One region of the Sorangium sp. So ce295 genome, then DNA from elsewhere that is predicted to be linked to it. Evidence: riboswitches for the same ligand, from Rfam matches in the RefSeq annotation. Region 1 holds a riboswitch; each other region holds the start of a gene.
What was found. A riboswitch is a leader RNA that binds a small molecule or an ion and turns the genes downstream of it on or off. The one in region 1 is predicted to bind cobalamin.
Positions count from the first base shown of each region.

Region 2: it holds a riboswitch for cobalamin, as region 1 does, so the genes downstream of both, WMF11_RS01420 (energy-coupling factor ABC transporter permease) here and WMF11_RS05140 (TonB-dependent receptor) in region 1, are expected to answer to the same signal.
Region 3: it holds a riboswitch for cobalamin, as region 1 does, so the genes downstream of both, WMF11_RS21645 (TonB-dependent receptor) here and WMF11_RS05140 (TonB-dependent receptor) in region 1, are expected to answer to the same signal.

Region 1 covers NZ_CP150324.1:1,376,775-1,383,873, reverse strand. The annotation lists gene WMF11_RS05150 (hybrid sensor histidine kinase/response regulator) at 1-1,339, opposite strand, end outside; gene WMF11_RS05145 (hypothetical protein) at 1,799-2,293, shown strand; gene WMF11_RS05140 (TonB-dependent receptor) at 2,307-4,508, opposite strand; cobalamin riboswitch at 4,750-4,957, opposite strand; gene typA (translational GTPase TypA) at 5,049-6,935, shown strand; gene WMF11_RS05130 (hypothetical protein) at 7,013-7,099, shown strand, end outside.
Region 2 covers NZ_CP150324.1:355,872-362,970, forward strand. The annotation lists gene WMF11_RS01400 (CbiX/SirB N-terminal domain-containing protein) at 138-1,325, opposite strand; gene WMF11_RS01405 (energy-coupling factor ABC transporter ATP-binding protein) at 1,301-2,122, opposite strand; gene WMF11_RS01410 (CbiQ family ECF transporter T component) at 2,119-2,868, opposite strand; gene WMF11_RS01415 (hypothetical protein) at 2,858-3,199, opposite strand; gene WMF11_RS01420 (energy-coupling factor ABC transporter permease) at 3,196-3,909, opposite strand; cobalamin riboswitch at 4,008-4,216, opposite strand; gene WMF11_RS01425 (enoyl-CoA hydratase/isomerase family protein) at 5,372-6,199, opposite strand; gene WMF11_RS01430 (3-hydroxyacyl-CoA dehydrogenase family protein) at 6,744-7,099, opposite strand, start outside.
Region 3 covers NZ_CP150324.1:5,728,286-5,735,384, reverse strand. The annotation lists gene WMF11_RS21675 (alkaline phosphatase D family protein) at 1-22, shown strand, start outside; gene WMF11_RS21670 (OmpA family protein) at 126-1,508, opposite strand; gene WMF11_RS21665 (trypsin-like serine protease) at 1,747-2,664, opposite strand; gene WMF11_RS21660 (hypothetical protein) at 2,860-2,988, opposite strand; gene WMF11_RS21655 (hypothetical protein) at 3,100-3,312, shown strand; gene WMF11_RS21650 (hypothetical protein) at 3,376-3,516, opposite strand; cobalamin riboswitch at 3,675-3,901, shown strand; gene WMF11_RS21645 (TonB-dependent receptor) at 4,145-6,139, shown strand; gene WMF11_RS21640 (hypothetical protein) at 6,133-7,099, shown strand, end outside.

The DNA of each region.
Region 1 (7,099 bases):
CGAGGCCGCGATCCCCCTGCGTGAACAGGTCGAACACCTGCGGCAGCAGCTCGGGCGATATCCCCACGCCGCTGTCGCGGGTACGGAGGATCGCGTGCGTGTCGTCCGCCTCCACCGTGACCCGGATCGAGCCGCGCGGCGGCGTGAACTTCGCCGCGTTGTGCAGCAGGTTGCTCGCCACCTGCGTGAGCCGCGCCAGGTCGCCCGAAACGACGGCGAGCGGCCCTTCGGGCAGCTGCAGCTCCAGGGTCTGCTCGCGCGCGTCGATCCAGGTCCGGGACGCTTCCGCCGCGCGCGTCACCACGTCGGCGAGATCGATCCGCTTGGACTCCAGGGCGATCTTGCCGCGCGTGATGCGGCTCACGTCGAGCAGGTCGTCGACGAGCCGCACGAGCTGGCCGAGCTGCCGTTCCATCAGGCCGGCTGCCCAGACGACCTGGGCGTTGTCCTTCCCTTCGAGCTTGAGGACGCTGGTCGCGTTGGCGATCGGCGCCAGCGGATTGCGCAGCTCGTGCGCCAGCATCGCCACGAATTCCTCCATCTGGCGCGCGTTGGACTCCATCTGCTCCAGGCGCTTGCGCTCGCTCAGGTCGCGCGTGATCTTGGAGAAGCCGCGCAGCTCGCCGCTCGGGCCGTAGATGGCCGTGACGAGGACGCTCGCCCAGAACGACGACCCGTCCTTGCGCACGCGCCAGCCTTCGTCCTCAAAGCTGCCTTCGCGCCGCGCGGCGGCGAGCACCGTCTCTGGGCGGCCGCGCGCGATCGCCTCGGCCGGATAGAAGCGCGAGAAGTGCGTGCCGATCACCTCTTGCGCGGAGTATCCCTTGATCCGCTCGGCGCCGGCGTTCCACGTGGCCACCCTGCCGTCGGGGTCGAGCATGAAGATGGCGTAATCCTTCACGCCTTCGACCAGCGCGCGGAAGCGCTCCTCGCTCTGCCGCAGCGACTCTTCCTGGCGCTTGCGCTCGCTCAGGTCGCGCGTGATCTTGGAGAAGCCGCGCAGCTCGCCGTCGGGGCCGTGGAGGGCCGTGATGATGACGTTCGCCCAGAACATCGAGCCGTCCTTGCGCACGCGCCAGCCTTCGTCCTCGAAGCGGCCCACGCGCCGCGCTTCGGCGAGCTCTGTCTGTGGCCACTTCCGCTCGATCGCCTCGGCCGGATAGAAGCGCGAGAAGTGCGAGCCGATCACCTCTTGCGCGGAGTATCCTTTGATCTGCTCGGCGCCGGCGTTCCACGTGGTCACGCGCCCCTCGGTGTCCAGCATGAAGATGGCGTAGTCCTTCACCCCTTCGACCAGCATGCGGAATTGCAGATCGGCGCCGAGCCCCGTCGGATCCATGCGGCACAGCCTACTGCATGGTCACACGTTTGCCACGCGGCGAGGCTCTCCGTTCCCGTCCTGCTCTCCGCATCCGCGAGCGGTCATCGTGGCGGCCGGCAGCGGCGAGTGACGAGCACAGCAATTGCCGCGTGGGCCGGCGTCGAGAGCGCCCGACCGATGGCCGCGCAGGGCCACCGCCAGCCGCTGGAGCGGTTCGAGGGTATCAAGACGGACTCATCGATTGTGGAGCCATCGAACGTGTCCAGTGCGAGCCACCCGACCTCGAGGGCACCGGGGTTGTCTTGCCCGTCAGCTCCGAGGGCGCGCGGCGCCGATCCGTTGCCGACGCCCGGTGGCCCACGCGCGAGTTGGCGTGCGCGCGTGTCGCGGGCGAAGAAACGCCGGTGTACCCTGGCCGGTGTACCGTGAGGCCCCCGCGAGCCTCTCCGGTGCGCCCGCTCCAGAACGAGCACGATCATGCATCCTGACCCCTGGCACCTGGTCACCAGACAACCGGACTACATCCTGGCTTCCTGGCACCAGATCTTCTGTGTCATCTGGCGCCGCGAGACGACCGAGGACGGCGCGCGCCACCTGAGGGATGCGTGCGCGGACTTCGCGAAGAAGCACCCGCGCGGCATAGGGCTGCTCACCCTCGTCGAGAGCGAGGCGTCGTTGCCATCGGCGCCCGCGCGCAGGGCGATCGCGAGCTTCCTCGCGGAGGCGAGCGCGACCATCCGGTGCTCAGCGGTCGTCTTCGAGGGCTCGGGGTTCCAGGCGGCGATGGTTCGCAGCGTCGTGACAGGGCTCACGCTCATTGCCCGCCAGCGTTATCCGCACAGGGTATGTGACATCGGGGAAGCCTGGCAGATGTTCGCGGAGCTCCTGCCCGCGGTGACGGGCGCCGCCGTGAGCGAAGCCGCGTTCCGGGCATCGCTCGACGCGCTGCGCGAGGACCTCCGCCGGACATGAGCCGGCGCGGCGCCTACTCCCAGTACAGCGTCGCCCGCCCGATCGCGGTGAACGGCCACCCCGGCGAGTAGTGGATCCCGGTGACCGGGGCCGGCTCGTACTGCAGCCGCGACGCGCTCGCGAACTGGACCTCGCGCCACGTCGTGTCGAAGAGGTTCTGGACGTCCACGGCCACCTCGACGTTCTTCCACCGCAGCCCGGCGTTGGCGTCGACGACCGTGAACCCCTCGGCGGTGAGCGACTCGTCCTCGGTCGCCGGCCGCGCGCCGATCGCCTTGACCCGCAGCGCCGCGAACGGCGTGAACGCGCCGAACGTCGGGCGGACGCCGACGCCCGCGGTCAGCGTCCGGGTCGGCGCGAGGGCGACAGCGCTCGCGTTGCCGGCGTTCTCCCGGAAGCGCGCGCGGGTGAAGGTCGCGTCCACGTCCGCGAAGAGCCAGCTCCGGAGCCGGTAGCGCCCGCCGATCTCGATCCCGTAGCGCCGCGTCTGCCCCGACGCCTCGGTCGCGCCCGCGTCGCCGCTCCAGACCAGCTCGGAGTCCAGGTCGAGCAGGAACGCGGCCCCGTTCAGCGACAGCCCGCGCAGGGGCGCGACCCGCAGGCCGACCTCGTAGCCAATCGCGGGCGTGATCAGCGTCGCCGCCCCCTCCCCCAGCACCGCGCCCTGCGCGTCGTTCGAGTGGAAGCCCCGCCCGAAGTGGGCGAAGAGATCGACCCCCTCGACGGGCGACACGATCGCCGTGAGCTTCGGGAGCAGCTGCATCTGTCCCCGGGCGCCGCTCGACCTGTTCCCCGCCGCCTCGAGGTCCTCGCCCGGGTCGTCCACGTTGACGTCGATCCACTGCGCGCGCGCCCCGAGCACGACGCGGAGCCAGCGCCGGAGCCGGGCGTCCTGCTCGACGTAGACGCCGATCTGGCTCTCATCGACGTGGGTCCTGCTCTTCTCCTCGATCCGCTCGCGCGCCTCGTCGTGGTGGAGGGACTTGTCGATCGCGTCCGCGCGGATCTGCGCGCCGAGCGAGGTCGTGAACCTCGCCCCGCCGAGCTCGTATTGCCTGCGGAACCGGAGATCGGCGCCGCCGACGGTGCGGTCGTCGTTCTGCTCGATCTGGTCGCCGTGGACGGGGTCCTCGCTGAAGAACGTGAAGTTCGAGTACAGCGTGAAGCGGTACCGGACGAGGTAGGCCAGCGCGCTCAGATCGGCGTCCCGCCACGCGGTCGAGTAGGCGACGGACGCCATGTGCCGCTCGGTCGCCCCGCCCTCGGTCGGATCCACGGCGCCGAAATGGTCGATGCACGGCTGTCCGAACGCCGAGGGCGGCGGGTTCAACCCGCCCTGCTCGCCCTCGCCGCACACGGCGCGCGCGGGGATCTGGCCGGAGCCGTGCCAGGTCGATCCATACGACATCCAGGTCATCTGGACCTTCCCGGTGTTGTCCAGATCGTGCGTGGCCCGCAGGACCACGTTGAAGCGCTTGAGCCGCTCCGGGTTCAGGAACGGCCCGTCGTTCCGGTAGATCTCCGCCGCGGCCACCGCGCGCCACGTGTCGCCGAGATCCGGCGAGGCGATGACGAGGCCGCGCTGGATACCGTACTGCCCCAGGCTGACCTGCGCGTAGCTCTCCTCGAGCTTCTCGGCGAAGCGCAGGTTGACGGCGCCCGCCGTACCGAAGTCGCCGATGCTCGCGTAATAAGGCCCCTTGTAGCCGTCGAGCCCTGTCACGAGCTCCGGGATCATGAAGTAGAGATCGGTGAAGCCGTGCCCGTGGCCGTGGCTGACCATGTTGACGGGCACGCCGTCGACGAAGAAGGCGACGTCGGTCCCATGATCCGCGTCGAATCCGCGGAGGAAGTACTGGTTCGCCTTGCCCCCGCCCGCGTGCTGCACGGCGAAGAGCCCGGGGACCGACTCGAGGAGGTCGCCCGGCCGGAGCCTCGGCCTGAGCTCGAGCTCCCTGTGTCCGACGGAGACGCGCGACGCGGCCTCGCTGCCCGGCTTCTCCGCCTGGATCGTGACCTCGATCGCGGCGTCGCCCGCGGGCGCGCCCTCGCCGGTGGGCGCTGCGGCGGCGGCCTCCGGCGGGGCAGCGGGCGCATCGGGGGTGTCGCCCTCGGCGCGCGCTGGCCGCGCGGCGGCCAGCACCATGGATAACGCGGCGAGCAAATGAAATGGATGGCGGTGCCCGTGGCTCGTCGTGACCGTCTCGCGCAGCATTCGTGTCCTCCTTCGCCGCAATCGCGCGGAGCGGCGTCGGGCCGCTCGCGTCGAGCTCCGCGAGGACGAAATGGCTGGCCATCGCACGGTGCGCTGGACCGACCTCTCGCCCCCGCGGGCGACCGGAAGGCGACGCGGGGGGCGGTTCGGTATCCGGGACGTGCGCAGAGAGGTGGAGCTGCACCGGCTCGGACCTCACCGCCTCCCTCGAGGCTCCCAGGTCGAACCGGCGCCGGATGTCTCCCGCCGCCGGGCGCTGGCAGGTCTTCGGGCTCGCGAGCGCTCCGGTCTGACCGGCTCCCTACTGTCCACCGCTTCCCAGCCCTCGGCGGGCCAGTGCATGGGGTGGAGGTCGTTCTCGCTTACCGCTGCGGGGCAGCCCCGGAATTTCACCGGGTTCCCTCTTCGGCCCAGGCGAACGCCCGGGCACCAGCACGGCGCGCACCCTAGGACCGCGCGCCTTCGGCTGTCAATCGCTACCGCTCTGCTCGCCCACCCGCGGGCCTGCCGTGCAGGCCGAACGTTCGGGCTCTAGCGAGGATGGGCTCGCTCCTCCGTGGGTCGCGTGCTACACGGCCGCCGCCGTATATGCCCCGTAACGATCTCCGCAACATCGCCATCGTCGCCCACGTCGACCACGGGAAGACGACCCTCGTCGATCACATGCTCCGCCAGTCGGGCGCCTTCCGAGAGAACGAGGTCGTGGCCGAGCGGGTCATGGACTCGAACGACCTCGAGCGGGAGCGCGGCATCACCATCCTCGCGAAGAACACGAGCATCCGGTACCGCGGGGTCAAGATCAACATCGTCGACACGCCCGGCCACTCCGACTTCGGCGGGGAGGTCGAGCGCACGCTCATGATGGCCGACGGGGCGCTCCTCCTCGTCGACGCCGCCGAGGGCCCGCTGCCGCAGACGCGCTTCGTGCTCTCGAAGTGCCTCCAGCGCGGCTTCCCGGTCATCGTGGTCATCAACAAGATCGACCGGAGCGACGCGCGCGCCCACGAGGTGCTCTCCGAGGTGTTCGACCTCTTCTGCGACCTCGAGGCGAGCGACGCGCAGATGGACTTCTCGACGCTCTACGCGATCGCGAAGTTCGGGCAGGCGAAGCGCGAGCTCGAGCACGAGGCGAAGGACCTCGAGCCGCTCTTCGAGACCATCCTCGAGCGGGTCCCCGGCCCCTCGGGCGACCCCGACGGTCCGCTCCAGGTCATCGTATGCAACACGACCCACGACGAGTACGTGGGCCGGCTCGCGGTCGGCCGCGTGGTCCGCGGCACCGCCCGGTCCGGCGCCGACGTCGCGCTCCTCGGCGAGGGCGGCCAGTCGCGCGGCTACGTGAAGATGCTCTACGCCTACGAGGGGCTGAAGCGCGTCGCGGTCGAGAGCGCCGTCGCGGGCGAGGTGATCGCGATCGCCGGGCTCGACACGGTCACGATCGGCGACACGATCACGGATCCGGCGCACCCCGAGGCGCTGCCGCGCATCGTGGTCGAGGAGCCGACGATCAAGATGAAGATCGGCGTCAACACGTCGACGTTCGCCGGCAAGAGCAAGCAGTCGAAGTTCCTGACGAGCCGTCACCTGAAGGAGCGGCTCGAGCGCGAGGCGATGAAGAACCTCGCGATCCGGGTGGAGCCGACCGAGGTGCCCGACACGTTCGTGGTGCTCGGCCGCGGCGAGCTCCAGCTGGCGATCCTCGTGGAGACGATGCGGCGCGAGGGGTACGAGATGCAGCTCTCGAACCCCGAGGTGGTGACGCGCGAGATCGACGGCGAGGTGATGGAGCCGCTCGAGCTCGTGGTCGTGGACGTGCCGGACACCTACGTCGGCATCGTGACCGAGCGCCTCAGCTCCCGGCGCGGCCGGATGGTGAAGATGACGAACCCCGGCTTCGGCCGCGCCCGCCTCGAGTTCCGGGTGCCGTCGCGCGGGCTCATCGGCTTCCGCGGCGAGTTCCTGACGGCGACGCGCGGGACGGGCCTGCTCAACACGATGTTCGACGGCTGGGCGCCCTGGGGCGGCCCGATGATGCGCCGCCCGACCGGCGCCATCGTCGCCGATCGCGTCGGCGTGGCGACCCCGTACGCGCTGCACCACCTGCAGCCGCGCGGCATGTTCTTCATCGTCCCCGGCGTCGAGGTCTACGAGGGGATGATCATCGGCGAGCACAACCGGCCGAACGACACCGACGTCAACGTCATCAAGGAGAAGAAGCTGTCGAACGTGCGCAACCACGGCAAGGACGAGAACGTCCTCCTGGCCAGCCCGCGGCTGCTCACGATCGAGACGGCGATGGAGTGGATCGACGGCGACGAGCTCGTCGAGGTCACGCCCGACGCGGTGCGCGTCCGCAAGAAGGTGCTCGCGTGCAACCGCCGGGAGCGCCGCGAGGACGCGATCGAGCAATCGCAGGCGGTGGAGTGAGCGACCGGGGGCGCGCGGGACGTGCGGGGCGTTTGATGCGCGCCCCTGCCGTGCCTGCCGCGCGATAGGATGCCCTGATGAGAACGCCGCTGCTCTTCGCTTTCCTGGCCTCGCTCGTCGCGCTCTCGGGGGCGGGCGCTTGCGGCGGGGCCGTCGTCGTCGAC
Region 2 (7,099 bases), 1.0 Mb from region 1:
TGGGCATATGAGTCAACTCGGGCGGCTCTGGCGCGGGACGTGGGCAGGGGACCACGACGGCCGAGGTGGCGCGCGGGCTGCGGGGGAGGCTCCGCGCGTCGGCGATCCACGCTCGAGGCGGCGCCCGGCGCCGCGCCTCACTGCATGATGTCGTCGACGAGCCGGGCCACCAGCCGGTCGCCGAGCAGGTGCTCCTCGACGAGGTCCTTCGCGTCCTCCTCGCGGACGCCGCGGTACCAGACCCCGTCGGGGTAGACGGCGACCGTCGGCCCCTCGCCGCAGCGCCCCATGCACGACGTCCTCGTCACGCGGATCTGCTGCTGCTGGCCGGCCTGCTTCACGAGCCGGCGCACCGACTCGAGGAGCGCCAGGCTGCCGCGGTCCACGCAGTCGGCGTTGCCGCAGACGAGCACGTGCTTGCGCAGCGAGCGGTGGGCGTGCGGGTGGTTCGACGCCTGCGTGTGCGTGAGCGTGTGGCGCACGCTGTAGAGCATCGCCTTGAGCCCGCCGACCTCCCGGGCGAGCCCCGGCAGCGCGGTGCGGTACATGCACGTGTCGCAGGGGAGCGGCGCCTCGCCGGCGAGCGCCTGGCGCGCGCGCTCGTCGATCAGGCCCGCGAGCGCGCTCGACCGGCCGAGGTGCGGCGCGAGCGACGCCCGGATCCACGGGTACGTCGATGAAAAGCGTTCGACCTGCTCGGCGAGCTTCGTCATGAGCCGCCCGGCGAAGAGGAAGTAGGGGACCACCACGACGCGCTCCGGCCGGTGCCGCGCGACCCGCTCCAGCGTCTCTTCGACCGAGGGCCGGGTGACGCCGATGAAGGTCGGCTCGACGAGCTGGAGCCCGCGGCCTTCGCCGATGAGGCGCGCCGTCTTGCAGAAATCGCCGTTCGCGTCGGGGTCGCTCGACCCGCGCCCCACGACGACGAGCGCCGACCGGGCCCGCGCCGCCGGGTCGGCCGGCAGCGCGGTCGCGGCGCGCTCGAACGCGAGCTCGGCGAGCGCCGGGTGCACGCCGAGCGGCCGCGCCGCCGAGAAGCGCACCCCCGGGTGCGCGGCCCGCGCCCGCTCGAGCGCGAGCGGGATGTCGTTCTTCACGTGCCCCGCCGCGAACAGGAAGAGCGGCACGACCGCCACGCGGGACGCCCGCGCCGCGAGCGCCGCGAGCGCGTCGGCGAGGTGAGGCGTCGCGAGCTCGATGTAGCCGTGCTGCACGGCGATCTCGGGCCGCGCCGCGGCGTAATCGGCCACGATCGCCTCGAACTCGGCGTTCGACGCGGCGTCGCGGCTGCCGTGGCCGATCAGCAGGAGACCGTCGTCATGCACGCGAGCGCCTCCTCCAGGGTGAGCGGGAGGCCCGCGCCGCCCCGCGGCGGCAGAGGGCTCATCCGGGTCCAGAGCTCGGCGACCCACGGCCGCCGCATCCGCGCCCGCGCGAGGAGCTCCCCCCGCGCGAACACCTCCCGCGGCGGCCCGTCCGCGAGGACCTGGCCGTCGCCCAGCAAGACAGCGCGCGAGGCGAAGAGCGGCACGAGATCCACCGCGTGGGTCGCGGTGACCAGCGTGGTCCCCTGCTGCTCGGAGAGCGCGCGCAGCGTCTGGCACAGGGCGAGCTCGCCTTCCGGGTCGAGCCCCGCGGTCGGCTCGTCGAGCAGCAGCACCCGCGGCCGCATCGCCAGCATCCCGGCGATGCACGCGCGCTTGCGCTCGCCGAAGCTCAGCGCCTCGATGGCCCGGTCGGCGAGGTGGGCGATCTGCACGGCGGCGAGCGCCGCCTCGGCGCGGCGGCGCGCCTCGGGCGCGGGCAGGCCGAGGTTTCGCGGGCCGAACAGGACGTCGTCGAGGAGCGTCGCGCCGAGCAGCTGGTCGTCCGGGTCCTGGAGCACGAGCGCGGCGCCCGCGGCGACGGCGTCCGAGGGCGAGCCCACGCGGCGGCCCGCGATCTCGACGCCGCCGCCGGGCGCCGGGAGCAGCCCGACGAGCGTCCGGAGCAGCGCTGTCTTGCCGGCGCCGTTGCCGCCGAGCACCGCCACGGACTCGCCCTCGCCGACGTCGAGGCGCACGTCGCGCAGCACGGGCTCGCCGCGCCGGTAGCCGAGCCGGGGGGCGCGCAGCGCGATCATCCGGCCTCTCCCGCGGCGACGCTGAGCCCGAGGGCCGCGAGGGCGGCGGCGGCGAACGCGACGTTCGCGGCGGGCGCGCTCGTCCTCCGGTCGGCGACGGGGAGCTTCCCCTGGTAGCCGCGGAGCTGCATCGCGAGCGCGGCGCTCTCGGAGCGCTCGAGCGTCCGGAGCGCCACGACGCCCGCGACGGCGCCGGCCGAGCGCGCGGCGGCCCCGGGGCGGGTGAACCCGCCGCGGAGCGCGGCGGCGCTCCACGCGCTGTCGGCCGCGCGCTGGAGCACGCCGGCGAAGCGCCGCGTCAGCGCGAGCAGCTCGACGAGGGCCGCGGGGACGCCGAGCCCGGCGAGCGCCGCCTCGATCTCGGCGGGCGCTGCGGCGCCGGCGAGCCACCGGAGCACGGCGGCCGCCGCGAGGACGCGCGCGCCGATGGCCGCGGCGCGGCGGGCCCCCTCGGCCGTGATCGCGTCGACGGGGAACGGCGCGCCGGGGAGGAGCGGCGCTCCCGGCGTGAGCGCGAGCGCGAGCGCCGCCGCGACCGCTCCGATCCACGCGGCGGGCGCGGCGGCGCGGAGGACGGCGCGCGCCGGCGTGCCCTGGAGGCGGAGGGCCGCGCACGCGAGGAGGAGCAGCGCGGCCGGCGTGACGGGCGAGCGCGCGCCCGCGGCGACGCAGCACGCCGCCACGGCGGCCCCGAGGCGGAGCCGGGCGTCCACGTCGCGGAGCCGCGGAGGCGGGTCAGTCCGCACGGAGGCCTTGGCCGCCGGCCTTGACCGCGGGCGCGCCCGCGCGCTCGACGAAGAGCACGCGCGAGAAATAGCCGAGGGCGAAGCCGGCGAGGAGCCCGGCCCAGAGGAACGCGAAGAGCAGGAGGTCGCCCTCGAGGCCCGCGAACAGCGGCCCCGTGTCGTGGCGCCCTGCGTCCTCGGCGACGCGGCGCACCACGGCCTCGTCGACGCCGTCCCAGGACGCATTGCCGCAGGCGGCGAGCCAGAGGGAAGCGGCGAGCCGGAGCGCTGCCGCGCACGCGCGCCGCGCGAGCGGCGCTGGCAGCGGGCGCTGTCCGAGCCGCCGCGTCACGACGCCCCCGGGGCGAGCCGGACGACCTGGAGCCGGTCCAGGATGTCGGGCCGCCGGGCGCGCAGGAAGGCGAGCGCCCCCGCGGTCATGACGCCCTCGAGCAGGCCGAGCGGCAGCTGGGTGGGGACGAAGGCCAGGGCGACGCCCGTGAACATGGACGTCACCGACCCCTCGCCCGAGAGCCCGAGCGCGAGCGCGAGCGCCGTGGTGGCGTAGGTTGCCCAGTCCGACGTCACGCCCGCCAGGAACCCCGCGACCCAGAGGTTCGCGCCGCAGCGCCGCGCGAGGTGGAAGGCGAAATATCCGGTGAAGGCGCCCGCGATGCCCATCGACGCGACGTCGGCGCCGAGCGTGGTGAGGCCGCCGTGCGCGAGGAAGAGGGCCTGGATAAGGAGCGCCACCACGGTGACGAGGACGGTCATCCAGGGGCCGATGAGCACCGCCGCGAGCCCTGTGCCGCACGGGTGGGAGCAGGTCCCGGCGGTCGGCACCGGCACGGGCATGCACGAGATCGCGAAGACGGCGGCCGCGATGAGGCCGACGAACGGCTTGTAGAAGGCGTCCTGCTCGGTGCGGCGCCGGAGAAGGTGGAGGGCGATCGCGACGAAGGGCAGGGCGAGCGCGTTCCAGAAGGCGCACCAGCCGAGCGGCAGGACGCCTTCCGCGAGGTGCATCGCGGCCGCGGGCCGGGGCGCGAGGAGCGTCCCCAGGGACACGGCAGCGATCGACAATGCGCGGCCGTGAAGACCGATTTCGGCGCTCCGGGTGAAGTCCGCACCCGAACGCCACGAAGACGTGCGCAAGCTGCACCTCGTGGGAGGCTCGGGTAGGTCTCCCGGCTCATGGGTTCAGGGAGCTGATCGAGCTCCCAGCGCTGCGTCCACCTTCCCAGGCCTCTTCCTAATGAGGCCCAGTGGTCTTCGGAGGCAGCTCCCCACTCACGGTGGCGGGACCGCGCCGGTTTTGCACCGGCTTCCCTGTTATGCCCCGGAGGGCACCCGAGGAATGGATTGTCAGGCCGGTGCTCGGTAATCCCGTTTCGTGCCCGGCGTCAAGGACGTCGCGCCCCGATCGCGGAGGAGGCGCTCAGCGGGCGCTGCATCTGGCATGGCGTGTCGGACGAGCTCCCCGTCGAGCGCGGGCCAGCTCCGCCTCGCGCGCGGTGCCCCGCGCGTCGGCCCACGTATCCAGGCGGCGCGATCACGCGAGCCGGGCGCGTACCGGGGTGCGGACCCCGGGCGCGCGGACCGGGCGAACCCGGGTGCGTCGACCGGGGTCGAGCTTCCGCCTTGCGCGCTCCGGCCCGCCGCGAGCGCCCTCGTCCGCGGCGTTGGTGCGGCGGTGATGCCTGCCGCTGGTGGACGCCTCGCCCTCGCGGGCACTGCCGGGGCGCACGAAGCCATCACTGCCGAGGCGCGCCGCGCGCCCGTCGGTGCCCCCATCGAGCAGACATGGGCGCGCCGACGAGCGATCGAGGCCCTGTGATGCGATGGCCGAGGCCGAGAAATTGACCCAGACGCATCACGCGAAGAGTCGTCGAGCACACGTCTTGAATTATGTCCCCCTTAGATAAAACCTGTTTACTTTATCGCCGTGCGGGTGCAGCGCCTGTCGCGTGCAGCGCCTGAGCGGGGTCTCTCGTGCGCTTGAATACAAGGCGCCGGCGCGTTCTTTCCGCAGTGTGCTTTGTTCGTCCGGGCTCTTTACTCGGGAGCAGGCGTCCGGTGTACGGCCTGCTGCCTCGTGGCATCTCTTATTGAAGAGATGAGGGATTTCGTGTTCGCTCGTCTCGGAATGCACGGCGAACGCTGCGCTGTGCGCTGTCTCCGGTGGAGGGGTATGCCCGGCTCGAACGTGAATTCCCGCTGCGCTTGTGTGTGTGGGTTGCGCGCCCGCCTGGCCGCCTTCGTGTCTGGAGCGCTCTGCTCGCTCGGCGTGCAGTCATTGCACTTTGTTATCGACAACGCGCTTGCGGATGCCACAATCTGACTACCGCATGCGCACCGGCGCGGACCCCCCAGCCCGGAGCGCATGCGGTCTTTTTTCTTCGCACCGTGGCGGACGTTCAAGACTCCGGCGCGGTGTCCCTGCCGCGGTCATTCTGGGCCCCCCTCCAGCGTGATGCGCGGTATTTTTTTGCCGTCGAGCGCGCGGTTCGCGCCTCCCGAGCCTTCACTTGCCCGTGAATGTGGCCTGCGATTTCGCCAGGAACGCTTTCATTCCGAGCTGTTGATCTTCGCTGCCGAAGAGCGCGGCGAATGCCTGGGCTTCCAGCTCGTTGGCGGCGGCGAGGTCGAGGCTCTCGCCGCGCAGGAGGACGCGTTTGGCGGCGGCGACGGCGAGCGGCCCGCGCGAGGCGATCTTGAGGGCGGTCTCGCGGGCGCGCGCGAGGAGCTCGGTCGCCGGGAAGACGGCGTTGACGAGCCCGATCGACAGCGCCTGCTGGGCGGTGATCATGTCTCCTGAATAGACGAGCTCGCGCGCGCGTCCTGGCCCGACCCGTCGCAGCAGCCGCTGGGTCCCGCCGAACCCCGGGATGACGCCCAGGTTCACCTCGGGCTGGCCGAGCTTGGCGCCTTCGGCGGCGTAGATGAAGTCGCATGCGAGGGCGAGCTCGCAGCCGCCGCCCAGCGCGAAGCCGTTGACGGCGGCGATCACGGGGAAGGGGGCAGTCTCGATGAGCTCGGCGAGCCGGTGGCCTGCGTCGGCGAACCGTTTCGCGGCGATGCTGTTCATGGTCGCCATCTCCGCGATGTCGGCGCCGGCGACGAACGCCTTGCCGGCGCCGGTCAGCACCGCCGCGCGGACCTCGTTGCCCTCGGCGGGCGCGAGGAGGTCGCGGAAGGCCGTGGTGAGCTCGCCGAGGACGGCGGGGTTCAGGGCGTTGAGTTTGTCGGGCCGCTGGATGGTCACGATGGCGACGTGATCCGCGCGCTCGACGGCGACGAACTGGAGCGTACCGCGAGCAGGGGCCCCCGGCTGCTGTTCTTGAGCGGTCATGGAGCGTGGTTAGCAGCGCCCCGCGCCGGTGGGAAGCGCCTGCCGTGAGCCAGGGAAGGCGTCATTCCGTGTCCGCCCGATCCCGCTGTGTCGAGGCCGTTGCCGAGCCGACGAGCGAGCGATTTCCGGAGGAGTCTCGCACCTGTTCCGGGACATGGCCCGTCGCTCGATGATCCGAACTCACCGCTTGAGTGCGGGTGCGCGACGTGACGGTCCTGTCGCGAGCCCGCGTGCGATCGTGGTGAGTCGGGCAGACCGCCCGTCCTCCGACCCGCACACCCGTGTTCGCCTCGCGCGTATCCCGTCGCCGCTCCCCCGTCATCATCCCCCCTGGAGAGAGCCAGGGAGGGAGGGGGTGCCGCGCGGGGGGCCGGCGGGGTAGGGCCCCACGAACCCGAGCGCCGGCCCGCTTCGTGCGACGCCCTCTCGGATCGGCTCCGCCGTTCAGCCGGCCACGGCCCCCCAAAAGGCGCGAGTTCGTGGGAGGGGCCCCCGCCGGCCCCCCGCGCGGCGCCCCCTCCCTCCCTGGCTCCGCAGCAGCCGCCTACACCGCCCGCCCGCTCTTCTGCCCCTTCTCGTCGTACACGTAGAACCCCCGCCCGCTCTTCTTCCCGTACCACCCCGCCGCCACCAGGTTCCGGAGCAACGTGGCCGCCCGGTACTTCGAGTCCCCGAACTCCCGGTGCAGCACCTCCGCGATCGACAGCACCGTATCGAGCCCGATCAGGTCGGCGAGCTCGAGCGGCCCCATCGGGTGGTTCAGCCCGAGCCGCGCCCCCGCGTCGATGTCCTCCGGCGTGGACAGCCCCTCCTGGAGCGCGAAGCACGCCTCGTTGAGGAAGGGGATCAGCATCCGGTTCACGATGAACCCGGGCTGGTCCTTCGAGGTGATCACCGTCT
Region 3 (7,099 bases), 4.4 Mb from region 1:
CCTCCCGAGAGTGCACACGTAGGCGCCGGCCGGGCATGCGCCGGCCTTCTGACGGCGCCGGTACCCTGCTTCCGCAGGCCGGCGCCGGTACCTTGCTCCTTCCGTGGAGGGGGTGAGTCGCCGCTTCAGAGGCTCAGGACCATGACGTCGATCCGGCGGTTCTGCGCGCGTCCGCCGGCGGTGTCGTTCGACGCCACCGGTTGCTCGGCGCCCATCCCGGCCACCTCGATGCGATGGGGAGCGATCTGTCGCGCGGTGAGCTCGTTGCGCACCGCCTGGGCTCGCGCCAGCGACAGCGATCTGTTCCCCTCGGCGCCGCCCACGGCGTCGGTGTGCCCTTCGATGCGCACCCGCGCGGAGGGATAGGCGTCGAGGATGACGGCCAGCGCTTCGAGCTTCGGCCGCGAAGCTTCGGTCAACTCCGTGGTCCCGAAGCGGAAGCTCACGCCTTCCATCGAGAAGCGCTTGGGGCCATCCGTGGCTCCGGCGTCGAGGTACCGCGCGATCTCCGCCTCGGAGCCGTGCTCGTCGACGGAGAGGACCTTGCCGCCCGGGAGCGTCATCTCTCCGGCCGTGATCCTGAGCTGCTCGACGATCTCCGGCGCGTTGGACGGCGCCTCGCCGGGCGCCTCGGCGCGCGGCGCCTCGACCTGTGGCGGCGGTTCGGCCTGCGGCGGCGCGGCAGGCTGAGCGAGGTCCTCCCTCGGAGCCGCCGCGATCGGGGCTTCGTGCGTGGGCTCGGCGGCGGCGCGCTCCGCCCTGCGTTCGCGGGCGAACGCCCAGAGGCCTCCGAGCACCGCCGCTGCCAGCAAGGTCGGGAGCAGCCATTCTCGCGTCTGACGCTGACGGGCAGGCCCTTCGCGCGAGGGGAGCGGCGTTGACGACTCCGTCGTTCGGGACGGGACGGGCGATACCGCATCGTGCGGCCGTTCGCGCGCCGCCGCCGCGACGAAAGGAGCGCTCGCCGCCATCGAGGGAGCGAGGAACCCGGCGAGGCCCGCGGGGGCGCGCGGATCGTCCTTGAAGGATTGCTTGTGGTGAGAGAGCAGATCGGCGAGCCCTCGCGCGGTCAGCCCTCTCGACCTCACCTCGCGGCCGAGGACGCACGCGACGATCGGAGCGACCAGGCCGAGCATCGCGGTCGAGCACCGCTGCTCTGCGCCGGAGGAGCGGGAGATGAGATCGATCATCCCGCTCGCGCGGTCGCCGAACAGGCGGGCGATCATCGACTGCCCATGGTGCGAGAGCTCCTCGGCCTGCTCGGCGCGGAGGGGACCTGCTCTCCCGAGCAGACCTTCGTAGTCCCGCTCGGTGATCATCCTGAACAGCTGCGCTGCGCCGCTCTCCGAGGAGGCGACCTGAGCCATTCCGGCGAGCAGCGTCGGCACCGAGCTCTCCGCGGCGCCGCGCACGTTCGTCGGCGATTCATCGCTCAGGCCCAGCCCCTTCGTTGCGGCCGAGATGAGCTCGGGCGTCAAGAAGCCCCTGGTGGTGTCCAGCAACGACATGGTTCCGATCCCTCCGGGAAGTGGTCATCGGCGCGGGCGAGGCAGCGTCATCGCGCACGCGACCCTGCCCGCATGAGCGTCGATGCCGTGCCTGTCTTCCGCTGACTCCGCGCGATGCGAGCGACGTGCCGGCACGCCCGCGCATCGCGCGCTGTGCCGCGGGTGCACACGGCCTGCACCTGCCGCGTCCTGCCCCTCGCGCTCGGCGAGGCGAGCCGGCGGCGATGGCGCGCGGCGCTCAGCGTCGTGCGAGCGCGGCCGTGCGGGCCTCGGCCGTCAGCGCGGCGAAGGCGTCCGTGCGCGTATACACGTGGTTGCCAGCCGCGGTGCACCCCGCGCCTCGCGACGTGACGCCCACCACGTCGCCGCGGTCGGCGTCGATCACCGGACCTCCCGAGTCGCCGGCGCAGGTCGCCCCCTCGATCTCGAACTCGCGCGGACCGAGGACCTTGCCCGTCGCCGGATCGGCGCGGGGCCCGACGGCGGCGACGAGGCGCGGACCGCGCGCGGCGCGGACGCCGAGCCGATTGGACGCTCCGCCGCCGTACCCGACGGCGACCACGCTGTCGCCTGGATCGAGCGCCCCGACCTCGCGCATCCGCAGGGGCGCCACGTCGGTGAGGGGCCGATCGAGCACCAGATAGGCGATGTCCGCGTCGCAGAGGACGCGCTCTTTCCCGTGCAGCGTGGCCACCGCGCGCGCCCGCGCGGCGTCGCGGGAGACGTCGATATGGTCCCCGGTGTAAATGGCGATCTCGGAAGGATCGATGTCTCCGCCGACGTGATCGCCGTTGTGCGACTTGCCCGAGCGATCGCAGCGAGGGGCCGCCGTCAGGTTGCGCGAGATGCAGTGACGCGCCGTCAAGACGAGGTTGGGCTCGACGAGCGCGCCGCTGCACAGGCTCACGCGTCGCTCGCCGCCCCGGGGATCGCGGTGCGATACGGCCACGGCGACGACGGAGCGCGCGGCGCCGTCGATGAGGGGCTCAGGCGCGCCCTTCGCGCGGGGCGAAACCTCGGTGATCGGCGCGACCGCCGCCGCCGGAGGAGGCGAGGCTTCGGCCGGGATGACGGCGACGACGATGCGTGGGACGAGGGCCGCGACGAGGCAGCCAAGGCATCCCGCGAGGCGCGGGACGACAGACGGAAACACCATGGATGAGGTCACCGACAAAGAGCATGCGAGGAGCGGCCGTGCAAGCCGACCCTGGAGCTTTTCTCCAGCATCAGAAGGGGAGGTGCCCCCGATGGGGTGTTGTTCCCACAGGGGAGAATCAGAGATGGAAACCAGGTCAGTCAGGTGAGCGGCGCCCGGCTGGAGGCGCGCTCTCTGGACTCTCGCGCTCGTCGACTAGCCCCGGCCCTCCAGCGCGGGCGCGGCGCCGGCGCCGCTCGACGCGCCGAGGGCGACGTGTCGCTCGATCACGAAGATCAAGCACGACGACGCGAAGGCGGCCGTGACGCCCGAGCAACGCTCCATGGACGTCGTGAACGCTCTCCGGCGGCTTTTGCTTGACAACGTTGTTGGTACCATGGCAGGTTCCGGATTGAAAGTGAAAGTGACTTTCATTATTGAAAGTGGGGTTCCACGATGGACAACGTGATGTCGAAGGCGACGGCTCCGCTCGACCGCCGGTGTGATCACTGCGGCGTTGCTGGACGTGCCGAGCCCAATTCCGTGCGCTGCGGCTGCGGCAGCCTGCTCGCCCGGTATGTGCCCGGCGGCGTCGAGCTGAAGTGCCGGCGGTGCAAGCGCGTCGTCGTCGTCCCGGTCCCGGCGGCGACGGAGGACGTGAGCGGCTGAATCCCCCAGAGCGCTGACATGGCAGGTCGCGGCGGCGAACTCTGGCCAGCGCGGTTCGCGCCATCACCGCATCAGGCCCACCGCCGTCTCGACGCCGCGCACGTAGTCGCGGGGCTCGGGGACCTGGCGCAGCTCCTGGATGGTGATCGGCAGGTGCGATCTCGGGGATCCCGACGTGCGGTTGACAGGTCTCGGGTCGCTCATTATTGATAAAGAAAATCAATTTTAAATTGTGCGTGATACGCGCGTGCAAGACTGTCAAGGGACTCCCGATTCTGTCTCGGGTGTGCGTCGCCGGTGGGCTCGCGGACGGGGCGCTCCGGGCCTTCGCTTCAGCATTGACATCCTGCGTGACGGGTGCGACGAGTCGCCCCGCCATCGGTGCTCGTCCGGCCATCCCCTGGCGAGCTGAAAAGGGAACCCGGTGAGAATCCGGGACTGCCCCCGCAGCGGTGAACGGGAACGACCATCACCAAGAAGCACTGGGCATGCACCAGAGCAGCCTGGGAAGCGGTGATGTGTAGGAGAGCGACCGGCGACGGCCGCAGCGCCCGTGAGTTCGAAGACCTGCCGAAGGTGCGCGCGCCGGTGCTCTGGCGCGCGCTGACCTGAGCCTTCGAGGGGAAGGCGTCCAGGCTCTCGACCACCTCGCTCGCGCGCGGTGCCGTGGCCCGTCACGCAGCCCCCTCGCTTCGGCTCTCAGCTCACCCGGAGCAGCGCTGGGTCGACGCGGGCAGGCGGCGCGTGAATGGTTGATTCCTCTGATCGTCGGTCGCGTCGGCGCCGGAGCGCCGGCGTGGCGTGCTGGCTCGCGCTCGCCGCCTGCAGCGCAGTGGCAGCCTCGCCTGCCGCCCGCGCCGAGGATCCGCGCCGGCCTGCGGGCGCGCCGGGGGATGATCCCGCTGCTGCTCGACCGGGGACAGACCCGCTGGAGGTGCACGTCGAGGGGGATCGCCTGCGCGCGCCCGCGCCGCCCAAGGACAGGTCCGTCGCGGGGTCGGTGCTGGGCCGCGAGCGCCTCACCGGCGCGGGGCTCGGGGCGGCGGACGTGCTCCGCACGCAGCCGGGCGTCCTCATCATCGAGTCGGGCGGCTTCGGCGGGCCGGCGACAGCGGCCCTCCGGGGAGCGACCGCCACGCAGACGCCGGTGTACCTCGCCGGCGTCCGCCTGAACGACGACGTCGTGGGGACGGCGGATCTCTCCCTCGTGCCCCTCTGGCTCATCGAGCGCATCGAGATCTACCGCGGCCACGCCCCCATCGAGGCCGACCGCCTCGGCCCCGGCGGCGCGATCTTCTTCGAGCCGCGGCGGCCTTCCCGGACGACGGGCGGCGCAGGCGTCATGGCGGGCTCGCTCGGCGCGCGGCGCGGGTGGGCGTTCGCCGGCGCCAGCGCGGGCCCGGTGAGCGCGATCGTCGGGGTGAGCGCCGAGGCCGCGGAGAACCGCTACACGTTCGTCAACGATGGCGGGACGCTCTTCGACGAGAGCGACGACACCGTGGAGCGCCGGCAGAACGCCGACGTGCGCACGATCGACGCGTGGGCGCTCGCGCGCGTCGAGCTCGGCGGCGGCGCGATCGTCGACGTGATCGCGAACGGCACAGGCCGCGAGCAGGGCGTGCCGAGGCTCGCGCTCCTGCCGTCCCGCGAGGCGCGGGGGGAGTCGCGGCGCGTGCTGGCGTCCGTCGCGGCGCGCGTGCCTTTCGGCGGAGAGGCGCAGCACACGCTCGAGGCGCGCACCTCGTTCATCGAGGCGCGGTCGGAGGTCCACGACCCGCTCTTCGAGCTCGCGCTGCAGACGCCTGAGCTCCGCCTCGCCGGCCGCCGCCTGGAGCAGACGCTCGGGGCGACGCTCTCCTTCGCCGACCGGCTCCGGGTGCGGCCCGTGCTCTCGGTCGCGCGCGAGGGCATCTCACGCGCGCCGGACGACGTCCCGCTCGCCCGGGCGCGGCGCTCGCTCGCGCGCGGCGCCGTCAGCGCGGAGGCGCGCCTCGGCGAGGGGCTCGCGCTGCACGCCCTCGCGAGCGGGGAGTGCCACGCCACAGGGGCCGACCGCGAGCGCCCGTGCGACGTGCTCGTCCCGACCGGGCGGGTCGGCGTCGAGGCGGGGAGCGACAGGCTCCGGCTCCTCGCGACCGTGGGCCGCTACGTCCGCGTCCCGACGCTCGGCGAGGTGTACGGCGTCTCCGGCGTCGTCCACGGCAACGCGGAGCTCGAGCCGGAGTCGGGCGCCACGATCGAGGCCGGGATCCGGGCGCAGACGGGGCGCGGCGCCGTGCTGCGCGGCGCCTTCCTCGACGTGTTCGCGTTCGGGAGCGCGGTCTCCGGGCTCGTCGCGTACGAGAAGTCCGGTCAGGGCTACGTGAGCCCGTACAACGTCGGCCGCGCCCGCGTCGTGGGCGCGGAGCTGCTGGCCGGGGTCGAGGTGACCCCGTTCCTCCGCGCCGAGATCGCGGCGACGCTGCTCGATCCGCGGGACACGACGCCGGGGCGGACGACCAGGAACGACCTCCTCCCGTTCCGCTCGCGCCTCGTCGTCGCGCCGCGCCTGCACGCCGAGTGGAAGCGCCCGGGCGGCGCCGTGTTCTCGGGCGCGTCGGGCGAGATCCGGGCCGTGTACCAGTCGAGCCGGTACGCCGATCCCGCCGGGCTCGGCGTGATCGCGGAGCAAGCGACCCTCGACCTCGACGCGGAGGCGAGGTGGCTCGGCGGGCACCTCGCGGTGAGAGGTCGCGTCGCGGACCTCCTGGACGCGCGGCGCACGGATGTCGTCGGGTTTCCGCTCCCGGGGCGGAGCGTGTTTTTCACACTGGAGTCAACATGGTGAAGATCAGTCTGTTTGCGTTCGCGATCTCGATCCCGATCCTCGGGTGCAACGTGGATTCGCCGCCGCCGTCGACGGGCGGCGTCCACGGCGGCGGCGACGGCGACGCGTGTGAGAGCGGCGTGGTCATCGTGACGAGCGACTACCAGTCGACGAACATCGCTGTGTCGGAGCTCGACGGGACCACCCTGTCGCCCTCCTTCGTGTCGAGCGGCGCGGCGAAGCCGGGGCTCAGCCTCGCGCTGTCCGGCGACGTCGACGTCCCGAGGGCGGCGCCGCCGTCCGGCCGCGTGGTCCTGCTCGATCGGTTCGGCACGAACGTGATCACCTGGATGGATCTCGAGACCGCCGGGGTCCTCGCGCAGCTCCCGGTCGGGCAGGGGTTCGAGTCGAACCCTCAGGACTACATCGAGGTGGGGGCGGACCGCGCGCTCGTGTCGCGCTACGGGAGCAACCCGAGCCCGGGCGTGGAGCCGTTCGACGAGGGCGGCGATCTCCTGATCGTCGACACGAAGGAGTACTCCATCGTCGGGCGCATCGCCCTGCCGGAGGAGGAAGAGGGGCTCCTGCCGCGCCCGTCGGGGATGGCGCGCGTCGGTGACGACGTTGTCGTGGCCCTCGGCCGGCTCGCCGCGGACCTCTCGACCGTGGGCGAAGGGCGCTTCGTGGGCGTCTCGCCGGAGCAGGGCGCTGTCACATGGACGGTCGACGTGCAGGGGCTCTACGGCTGCGGGCGTCTCGCCGTGTCGCCCTCGGGAGAGCGGCTGGCGGTCGCCTGCTCGAGCCGCTTCGACGCCGAGGCGATGGAGTACGATCCGGCGACGAGCGACGTCGTGATCTACGACGCTCGCACCTCGCCCCCGGAGGAGATCAAGCGGCTCGGCGTGGCCAGGGCGCTCGGCGCAGCGGTCCAGCCCACGCTCGCGTTCGCCTCCGAGGACGTGCTCCTCGGGGCGGCCTACG